Regions from separate parts of the Polaribacter atrinae genome, predicted to be linked through region 1. Evidence: riboswitches for the same ligand, from Rfam matches in the RefSeq annotation. Region 1 holds a riboswitch; each other region holds the start of a gene.
What was found. Region 1 has a riboswitch for cobalamin ahead of WG945_RS11105 (DUF5074 domain-containing protein). Riboswitches for the same ligand answer to the same signal wherever they lie in the genome.

Region 1 (3,756 bases):
TGTAATCGATTGGATTGCTACAAACACCACTTATAAAAATGAAGTAGATGTAAATGATATTTCAATAATTGGACATAGTAGAGGTGGCGGAATTGTGCTACTAAAAGCAAATGAAGACGCAAGAGTAAAAAAAGTAATTTCTTTGGCTTCTGTTTGCGATTTTGGCTCTAGAGGTACAATTACTGACGATTTAGAGAATTGGAAAAGAACAGGTGTAAAATATGTCTTAAACGGAAGAACAAAGCAAAATATGCCGCATTTCTATCAGTTTTATTTAGACTTTAAAGAAAACGAGACGCGTTTAAATATTCAAAAAGCTGTAGCCAATTTAAAAATTCCACAGTTAATAATTCATGGAGATAAAGATACTTCTGTTTCTCTAGATGAAGGTAAAAAAATACATACTTGGAATGGTGAAAGTCAGTTAGAAATCATTAAAAATGCAGACCATGTTTTTAATGTTTCTCATCCTTGGTACAAGGAAAATATGTCTAAAGAATTAGAAGAAGTCGCAGCGCTTTGTGTCTCTTTTTTAAAAAAATAAATCTACAAAGTAATTCCTTGTAGATTTATTTTAGAGTACTGGTTTTAGTTTATAAATTCTTTGTCAGAAAAGTAAAGGTCTATGGGAGATGCTCCTACTTTTGTTACTGTGTTTGCTACAGTTTTATCTAAGTTATAAATTACTAAAACACTATTATCTGGATCCATAAAATCTTCCAAACCAATTACATAAACTTGTTTTGTTTTTGGGTGTTGTTTTACAACAGTGTTTAAGGCAATTCCTTCATTAATTGGTGTTGCAAACTCTTCAATTACTTTCGTTTCTGTATCAAAAGTATAAATTTTTCCAGATGCAGATTCAGACCAAAAAGCATTCGTACTTTCTGAGTTCATAGTTAAAATACTGTTTTTAAATAAATTAATAGCAGTATCTGTTACTGTTACTGTTTCATTTATAGAATAATTTGCATTTAGTTTTGTAAAGGTAGCATCTGTGGCTCTTTTTTCTTTTGCTACCCAAATACTTCCATTTTTATCTTTTAAAAGCCCAGAAATAGCATCATCAAATGTTATTGCAGAAGTAAATTCTTTAGTAGTAATATTCATTACAACTAATTCTTTTCCATCTGCAATTAAAACATTTTCAGCATCTAAAATTAGTGCAGAATTGTTAAAAAGAATTTTATTAGAAACATCAGTTATTGCATCTCCAATACCAGTAGTTGTATTTACATGACAAAGATTATAATTTCTATTTCTTCCTGATCCAGAGGTGTTAATTACCAAACCATCCGTTTTAGAATACATTTGTAAATAGGATGGAGAAGATACGTTAGAAGAAGTTATAGATTCTTCTACTTCTAAATTTTCTGTATTAACTTTAGAAATGTATGAAGGTCCGTTTTGACTTACAATATATAGTTCATTATTGTAGCTAGAAAAAGAAGTGCTTTCTGCATTGTCAAATACATGAACGTTTTGTGTTGCAAGTTGATTTTCGTCTAGAAATGTAATTGCTGTTTTATCACTTTCTAGAGATAAGATAAAAGCATTGTTGTAAGTTGGTAGTGCTTCTTCAAAAACTACATCTTTTTTAGTGCAGGATACAACAAATAATAAACCAATTAAGGCTAATTTAGATAGATAACTTTTCATTATGATTGATTTTAAAATTTTAAAAAACAAAATAGGCAAGTTCTCAACCTTTTATAAAAGTAGAAAAACAGTGCATATAATACATATTTCTTTTTAACTTTTTTCCCGAAAGTTAAAAAAGACGAATATAATTTTTGGCAGGTCTCCTGGCTTGCATTTTGTTAAAACCTTCCCGTCTTTAACTAAGACAGTGGTGTAAGAAATAACGATAATCTAATAATTAGACAATGCTTACAGTTGCGGGAACAGCTCAGGTTTTCTTTTAAAAGTTACCTGATTCCCTTTTAATTTTAATTCAATTTATTGAATATAAAACCAAAAATTTATAGTGTAAAAGTATTTCCTTTTTTCATCTAAAAAAAACTATTTTTAACAAATAATCTAGACTATTTTTAGATCTAAAGTATGGTAACTTCCTTTTAGTAGTAAGTCCTTATTTTTAAGGAATGACGTTAAGAATTTGAGGTGTTTGGAGGTTAGAGAACTTGTTATAAAACAGTACAAATCATGGTTTTAAAATCATTAAAAAAGCAGGCTATTTTTTTATGTTTCTCATCCTTAGAAATATGAAAACATGTCTAAAGAGTTAGAAGAGGTAACAGTAGTTTGTATTGTTTTTTTTAATAATTAGCGATTTATCAATCGCTAAAAAGCTCATTTCGAAATGACAAAGCTAAACGGAATAGAATAAATCTAATTGTCACTTCGAAGTATTGAGAAGTCTCATAACCGTGATGCCATAATACAGCGTTGTTTTATGTAATTGCTTTTTCCGTTCTAAATGACAAAACTGAATCCAAAAAAACATAGAATTTGTCACTTCGAAGTATTGAGAAGTCTCATAACAATGATCCCACAAAACTGAGGAGAAAAACAATCAACTAAAACCTCAAACTATTTCTCACTTTCCAATTCTAAAACTTTCTGAATCATTTTATCATCTTGATGCATAATTCTATAAAAACCAACATCACCAAAAAGAGTGTTTGCAATAGCTGCTTTTAAGTATTTTTTTAAGTTTTGGCTGGTGCTAAAAGAAGGTGTAGGTCTGTCTTTAATATCAGACAAGTAGCTGTTAAAAACCGTTTCATCGGTATCAAAATCAGTAATAAAATTAGCTATGGTCCATTTTTGTAGTTTTTTTCTATTGTTATCTACATAGTCAAAAGCAAAATCATTTATAGAGTTAAAGTAGAAACCATTCATATAAGAAGTGGTGTCTATGGCAACAAAAATATCCGGAATAATACCGCCACCGCCGTAAACAACTTTTCCTTTAGGAGTAGTATATTTTAATGAATCTACCACTTTTATACTGTCTTTACTTAAGAGTTCTCCATTAGCAACCCTCTTTTGATAATCTGTATAATAATTTTTATTTCCTTCGTGGTCATAAGGTTTCTGAATAGAACGACCGGTAGGGGTGTAGTAACGTGCCGTTGTTAAACGCACTGCAGAACCATCGCCTAAATCCATTTCTATTTGTACCAACCCTTTTCCAAAAGAACGTCTACCTATAATTGTTCCTTTATCATTGTCTTGTAAAGCACCTGCTAAAATTTCTGATGCAGATGCAGAGTTTTCATCAATTAAAACATACAAACCACCTTTTTCAAAATCTCCTTTAGAGGTTGCAAAAGACTCTTCTACTTTATTTTTGTTGTTTTTGGTAAAAACAATCAGTTTATCATCTTCTAAAAATTCATCAATAATGCTATTTGCAATGTCTATAAAGCCACCACCATTTCCTCTAATATCAAGAATTAAATCGGTCATTCCATCATCTATTAAGGTGTTTAATGACGTTTTAAATTCACTATACGTATTTCTCGCAAAACGATCTAGTTTTATATAACCAATAGAATCGTTAATCATATAGGCTAAATCAACACTTTTAATATTTACATTACCACGAGTAACGGAAACAGTAAAGAGAGAATCGTTGCTTTTTCTATACATTTTAAGAGCTACTTTGGTATCTGGTTTTCCTTTTAAATAACCAGGCACTTTATCTGTAAACATGCCTTTACCATACAAAGTATCTTTATCTGCCATTAAAATACGATCGCCAGCTTTAATACCTGCCTTTATACCTGG
Region 2 (3,756 bases), 710 kb from region 1:
TAGAGCAGCCAACTTTTAAAAGTGTGGTTAATTATTTTTTTAATAGATGTTGTTTTTTTCTAAATATGGAAACCCGTATAAAAACGATAAAATGAAAAATTAAATTTGATATTAAATTAATGATAAATATATAAGTAACCTTTTATTTTAAAATGATAAAAATGTTTCAAAAAGTTTTGGTAGCAGAAGATTTAGATGTTATTAATAGCGGAATTAAAATAGCTTTAGAAGAAATAGGAATAAAACAAATAGATTTTGCTTCGTATTGTGATGAAGCGTATGCTAAAGTTAAAAGTGCTTATTTAAACAATACTCCTTACCATTTAATCATTTCTGATCTGTCTTTTCAAAATGATGGTACACCACAGAAATTAAAATCTGGAGAAGAATTAATAGAAAAAATTAGGAATGATTTTTCAGGCTTAAAGATTGTTGTGTTTTCCGTTGAAGATAAACCTTATAAAATTCAGCATTTATACAAAACATTACGGGTAGATGGATATGTTTGGAAGAATAGAAACGGATTAAAAGAATTAAAGAATGCCATGCATGCAATTTCTACTTCAAATCAGTTTTATATTTCACCAGAATTAAATACTACCGTTCATCCAAAGCAAGTAGTTGAGATTACCGATTTTGATATTTCATTAATAGCTTTTCTTTCTAGAGGATTATTACAAGAGGAAATTAGTAAAAACCTAAAAGAAAAAGGAATTTTACCATCTAGTATGAGTGCTATAGAAAAAAGATTAAAGTTTTTAAAGGAACATTTTAATGCGAATAATCCTGCGCATTTAGTGGCTATTTCTAAAGATTTTGGGTTGATATAATAATATTTTAAAAAAAAAGGATGCTAATTACGGAAAACCGTAATATCTCTATGTTTTATTGGGATATCTTTGAAAAGTAGTTAGGGAAAGAAACTATTGAAAAGGAAAGAGTGCTAATTAAGAGCCTTACGGAAACCCGTGAGGCTTTTTATTCTTAAAAACCTTGGTTACACTTTTATCACAGACTTTAAATTTCTTTTAAAACCTAATTATTGATTAAATGAATAGCTAAAAGTACACTGGTTTTAAATAAACCATTAGTAAATAAATTTGTTGCAACTTCATTTATAATATTTTTTTGAGTATTTTAATGTTGTTGGGGGACAGTGTTTATCGTCATTAAATTATTTTATTTGGAGTTGTTTTTTTTTAGGTGATATTATCACAGCTTTTTAATTTTTTGGCTATTGATTTTTATCATAGATTATTATTAGTATTTTATTTGTAAAAAGAGAGCGTTCTGCCTTTTTATTTATTCATTTTTTTTACTTCAACAAAGTAGCATTATTGTTGATTTTTATTCAAATTATTTGTGCTTTTTTTAGGTTTTAATCAATAGTGATTTTGTTTAGAAATAAACAATAAAAGCATGTTGTTTATTCCTGAAAAGTAGATAGATTTGTACTTTATTTTTTAACTAAGAATGGTTATCAAGTTTAAAAACTTGATATTAAAATGGGAATCTAGTGTAAACCTAGAACTGTCCCGCAGCTGTAAGCTCTAAAATTGAAATCCGAATAGTCACTTTTCGAAAGAATGGGAAGACCGGGTGGATGGAGTAAGTCAGAAGACCTGCCATTTTTAAATAATTCATTAAGCTTTCGAGGATTGAAGCTAGAATTAGGAATCTGCCTATCTAATATTTTAGATATGTAGAACTTCTCTTATTCTATCCTCGTATACAAAATTTAAGTATGAGGACTTCTTTTTTACATTCTTTTGGGGCTATTTGTTTAATTATTGGATGCTGTAATTCGAGTTCTTTACATGCCCAAAAAATTGATTCAACAAACGCCGTTCAGCTTAAAGAAATATTTTTAGTAGCCAATAAAGAGAAGTTAAAAAAGCACTTTTCTCCTGTTTCTGTTCAGTCTTTAACAGGTAAGTCTTTAACGCGTTTAAGTAATTCTAGTGTTGCTGATGCAATTCGTTTTTTTAGCGGAGTTCAGTTAAAAGATTATGGCGGAATTGGTGGTATAAAAACCATAAATGTAAGAGGCATGGGCTCGCAACATACGGGTGTTTTTTATGATGGTGTTCAACTAGGTAATGCTCAAAATGGGCAAATAGATTTAGGTAAATATTCTTTGCAAAATATGGAGGCTGTTTCATTGTATCAAGGGCAACGTTCAGATTTAAATCAATCTGCTAAATCTTATGCTTCTTCAAATAGTATTTATCTAAAAACAAAAACGCCTCAGTTTTCTGAAGGGAAAAGTATCAATACAAATGTAAGCCTAAAAACAGGTTCTTTTGGCTTGGTAAATCCTTCTGTGAATTTAGATTTTAAAATTAATAAGCATTTAAGTGCTCGTGTTAGTACAGAATATCTCAATGCTAACGGAAAATATAAATTTAGATATACCAACGGAAGTTATGATACTATAGCAACGCGAAATAATGCCGATATTGAATCTTTTAGGGCAGAAGCATCTTTGCATGGTTCGAACGGAATTAAGAATAATTGGAATGTGAAATTATATCATTACGATTCTGAGAGAGGATTGCCAGGAGCCATTGTTGCCAATCGTTTTAAGCGTCCGCAACGTTTATGGGATCGAAATAATTTTCTGCAAGGAGCATTTACAAACCATGTAAACGACTTTTATTTTTTTGTGTTAAGAGGTAAATATGCGCATAATTATTCTCGATATGTAGACCCAGAAATTATAAAGGTAGACGGAGAACTAGACAACAGATATACCCAAGAAGAATATTATTTGTCGATGGTAAATACGTTTCAGGTTTCTCCTTTTTGGAAATTATCTCTGGCAACAGACTTACAAAAGAATACGATGGATGCAAATTTGTATCGATTTTCTTACCCTAAAAGAATTACGCTTTTATCAGCTTTAGCTGCCGATTTTAATTTTGATAAAATACACATACAAGCAAGTGTGTTAAGTACTACTGTAGATGAAACGGTGCTATATTATGAGGCGGCAGAAGATTTACAGAAGTACTCACCTACAATTATGATGAATTGGCAACCTTTTACTTCTAATAAATTTAGGGTAAGAAGTTTTTATAAAGAGATTTTTAGAATGCCAACTTTTAATGATTTGTATTATACTTTTATAGGAAATACGTTTTTAGATCCAGAAGATGCTGCTCAGGTAAATCTTGGATTTTCTTATCAAACAGAGTTTAAAAAAACAGCATTTGATCTTCAAGCAGATGTGTATAAAATTTGGATAGACAACAAAATTGTAGCAGTTCCTGGGGCTAATTTATTTAGATGGACAATGCTAAATTTAGGTAAAGTAGAAACCACCGGAATAGAAACAAGTATAAAAGCAAGTGGAAGTTTAGGAACAAAATTTAAGTACAATACCAATTTAAGCTATACGTATCAAGAATCTATAGATGTTACTGCTAATGCCAGTAATTACGGAGATCAAATTCCGTATATACCGCGCCATAGTGGTAGTGTAAATGCAATGATAGATTACCAAGAAATAGAATTTAATTACAGTTTTATTTATACGGGAGAAAGATACAGCCAAAAGGCAAACATCAGTTCTAATTATTTAGAACCATGGTTTACACACGATTTAAGTTTAGGAAAAACACTCTTATTCAATAGAAAAAAATTAAAAGTTTTAGTAGCAGTAAATAATGTATTTAATCAACAATATGCGGTAGTAAAAAACTTTCCGATGCCTGGGAGATCCTATCGTTTCACTTTAAATTTTTTATTATGAAC
Region 3 (3,756 bases), 1.9 Mb from region 1:
GTATGTAATACTACTTACTGCTTGTGAGGTTTTATCTACCTTTTCAACTTCTTTTTTACAAGAAATAGCAATCAAAAGAAAAAATAAAACAGGAATTAAATTTATATTTTTCATTATGAATATACTTGGTTTTCTTGTTCTTGAACTCTAATAAAAGTGGTTCTTTTAGTTAATTCTTTTAATCTGCTTGCGCCCACATAGGTACAAGTAGATCTAATTCCACCTAAAATATCTATAATGGTATCGTCTACATTTCCTCTGTAAGGAACTTCAACAGTTTTTCCTTCAGAAGCTCTGTAGTTTGCAACACCTCCCACATGTTTATTCATGGCAGTTGTAGAACTCATTCCGTAAAAAGCTTTAAATTTTTTTCCATTTTTTTCAATTAATTCGCCACCACTTTCTTCATGACCAGCCAACATACCGCCTAACATTACAAAATCTGCACTACCACCAAAAGCTTTAGAAAGGTCTCCTGGAATTTTACAACCTCCATCAGAAATAATTTGTCCTCCCATACCGTGAGCAGCATCTGCGCATTCTATAATCGCAGAAAGTTGCGGATAACCAACTCCGGTTTTTACACGAGTTGTACAAACCGATCCCGGACCAATCCCTACTTTTATAATATCAGCGCCAGCTAAAAGAAGTTCCTCTACCATTTCACCTGTTACCACATTCCCTGCAATAATTACTTTGTTTGGGTGGTTTTTACGCATTTTCTGAACAAAATTTACAAAATACTCAGAATAACCATTGGCAACATCAACACAAATAAAATTTATTTGCGGAAATTCGGATAAAATTTGTTTCACTTTTGCAGAATCTTCTTTTCCTGTTCCCGTGCTAACGGCAATATTCTTTAAGACCTTTTCATCAGCATTTGCTGCAAATAGTCTCCATTCGTCTAAGGAGTAATGTTTATGAATTGCAGTAAAAAGACCGTGTTTTGCAAGTGATTTTGCCATTTCAAAAGTCCCCACTGTATCCATGTTTGCAGCCATTATAGGAATCCCTTTCCATACAATATCACTGTGTAAAAAAGTAAACTCTCTTTCTAAGGTTACTTGTGATCGAGATTTTAATGTAGATCGTTTTGGGCGAATCATTACATCTTTAAAACCTAATTTTAATTCATTTTCTATTCTCATTTCTATCAAAATTATCAATCCTTAAAGGTATAAAATTTGGAAACGAATTAATTAGATTGTTCATAAGAATGCATATATATTTGCATCGATTTTGTTTTTGATGTGAAAATCATTTACATCGAATTAAAAGGGAATCTGGTTAAAAACCAGAGCTGTTCCCGCAACTGTAAGTTTTACTAAATTTATTTTAGTCCCTCTTTAGAGGATGTTATTAATTCTTTTACCACTGACATTTTTTTGTTGGGAAGGTATAATAATATAAAAACGAGCCAGGAAACCTGCCATAAATCACGAGTTTAAAACTTTCGGGATAAAGGTTTATGTACTAATACTATTTTGTACACAAATTTACCTGATTTATTTAGATTCCTTTTTTACATAAGGAATTACACACTATTGTAGTCTTGCAAATGCAAGAAGACTTAAATTAAATCATTAAAAATGAAAAAACAATTATTAATTGTTGGTGTTTTGGCATGTAGTTTTGCTAGCACAAATCTTTTTGCACAAAAAAAAGAATTGCAAAAAGAAAAGGTAGAAACTTTAGATGAAGTTGTTGTTACAGCTACAAAGTTTAATCTAAAAAAAGAGAATACAGGTAAAGTAATTCAGAAAATTACTCAAAAAGAATTGCAGCAAAATGCAGGTAAGAATGTTATTGAAATTCTTAACAATGTTGTAGGTATTGATGTTAGAGGAGTAAATTCTAATGCATCAGAACCAAGAAGTATTAATATTAGAGGAGGAAGAAATAGACAGGTTTTAGTTTTAATTGATGGTGTACCTGTTACAGATCAGTCTGCTATTAACCAACAATTTGATTTACGATTATTAGCAGTAAGTCAAATAGAATCTATTGAAATTTTAAAAGGAGCTTCATCTACATTGTACGGTTCTGGAGCTGCAACTGCAGTTATTAACGTGGTTTTAAAGAAAGCATCTGAAGATAAAATTTCAGGATCTTTTGAAACAAGTTTTGGAACAAATAATACTGCAAATGTTACAGGAAGTGGTTTTTCTGATAACAACCAAAATGTAAGTTTAAATGGTACTTTAGGGAAACTAAATTTCTTAGGTTCTTTTAGTATTACTGGAACAGACGGAATGTCTGCTGCAAAGAGTAATACGAATGCTGTTTATGAAAACGATAGTTTTTACAGTAAAAATGCGTTGGTAAAATTAGGGTATGCTGTAAATGATAAATTATCGATTGAGACTTTCTTAAATTATGATAATTTTGATTATGATTTTGATACAGGTGCTTTTTCTGATAGCGATGTAAATACAGGAGATCAAGAGCAGTTTAGAGTTGGTTTAAAACCAAAATACACCTATAATAAGGGGGAAGTTTATTTATTAGCTTCTGCAAATGTGGTAGAAAGAAATTTAAAACAATTTAATTCTTATGGTGGTACTTTAGACAGCTATGAATTTGTTGGTAGAAGTGTAAATTTAGATTTAGTAAATAGATATGATTTTAAAGACGCTAAAATTCAATTAATTACAGGTTTAAATTACCAAATTCATAGTAATAATACGGTAACTCCTTTTGCAGAAATTAAAAAAGGAATTGCAAATTTTAATACTGTAGATCCTTATGCAAGTGTGGTTTATATTTCTGATTTTGGCTTAAGTGCAAATGTAGGTGGACGATTAAATATTCATAATGTTTATGGTAATCATGCGGTGTATGATGGAAATCTTGCATATTTAGCTTTTAAAAACGAGAGTGCTTCTTTAAAGTTATTAACTTCTTATAGTACTGCTTTTATTACGCCAAGTTTGTATCAATTATATGATGGGTTTTATGGTAATTTAGACTTAAAACCAGAATCTAATGAAACTTTTGAAGCAGGATTTGAAGTAAATTATAGAGATTTTATTCAGTTTGATGCAGTTTACTTTAACAGAGTAGAAGAAGATGCAATTATTTATGATAACGCTACTAGTAAATATGGTAATGGTTCTTCTGATGCTAATGGATTTGAAGTAAATACGCATATTACTCCTGTTGATTTTTTAACTATTAACGCGTCTTATACGTATGTTGATAAAGATAAAACAGAAGATTTTAACGATTATATTCCTGCAAATAAATTTGTTGCTGGTTTAGATTTTAATGTATTAAAAAATGCATTTTTAAATATTACTTATAAAAATGTAGGAGATAGAAGTATTTATGATAGATATGGTTCTTTTGGAACTGCAGGAGAAGATGTTTCTTTAGCAAGTTATCAAGTATTAGATTTTGCTGCTAATTATAAATTATTAGAAGACACTGTAACCTTATTCGGAGGTGTTTCAAATATTTTAAATGAAGATTACGATGATATTTTAGGTTTTTCTACACGTGGTAGAAATGTTAAATTAGGTGTAAGACTTCAGTTTTAAAAAGGGAATTTTGTTGTAAAGAAAAAGTAAAAAGACCATCTGTTTAGATGGTCTTTTTTTATAATAATTTTTTCACTTCATTTTTAATAATACTGATAACAGTATCTGTTGGAGGTAATGTTTTAGAATAATCAATAATAACATTTTCACGCAATTCGTTCGCTGTTTTTACTGTTTCTGCAACTTGTCTTAATTTATTTATAATGGTGTTTTT

Region 2: linked by a shared signal. The riboswitch ahead of WG945_RS07935 (TonB-dependent receptor) and the one ahead of WG945_RS11105 (DUF5074 domain-containing protein) in region 1 are both predicted to bind cobalamin.
Region 3: linked by a shared signal. The riboswitch ahead of WG945_RS01970 (TonB-dependent receptor plug domain-containing protein) and the one ahead of WG945_RS11105 (DUF5074 domain-containing protein) in region 1 are both predicted to bind cobalamin.

Annotation. Positions count from the first base shown of each region.
Region 1 covers NZ_CP150660.1:2,521,624-2,525,379, forward strand. Annotated here, with positions in the region: gene WG945_RS11100 (alpha/beta hydrolase family protein) at 1-544, shown strand, start outside; gene WG945_RS11105 (DUF5074 domain-containing protein) at 589-1,659, opposite strand; cobalamin riboswitch at 1,780-1,994, opposite strand; gene WG945_RS11110 (S41 family peptidase) at 2,554-3,756, opposite strand, start outside.
Region 2 covers NZ_CP150660.1:1,808,166-1,811,921, reverse strand. Annotated here, with positions in the region: gene WG945_RS07940 (response regulator) at 162-830, shown strand; cobalamin riboswitch at 1,458-1,644, shown strand; gene WG945_RS07935 (TonB-dependent receptor) at 1,745-3,754, shown strand; gene WG945_RS07930 (YncE family protein) at 3,751-3,756, shown strand, end outside.
Region 3 covers NZ_CP150660.1:432,747-436,502, forward strand. Annotated here, with positions in the region: gene WG945_RS01960 (ABC transporter substrate-binding protein) at 1-114, opposite strand, end outside; gene WG945_RS01965 (GMP reductase) at 114-1,151, opposite strand; cobalamin riboswitch at 1,227-1,451, shown strand; gene WG945_RS01970 (TonB-dependent receptor plug domain-containing protein) at 1,593-3,542, shown strand; gene WG945_RS01975 (hypothetical protein) at 3,601-3,756, opposite strand, start outside.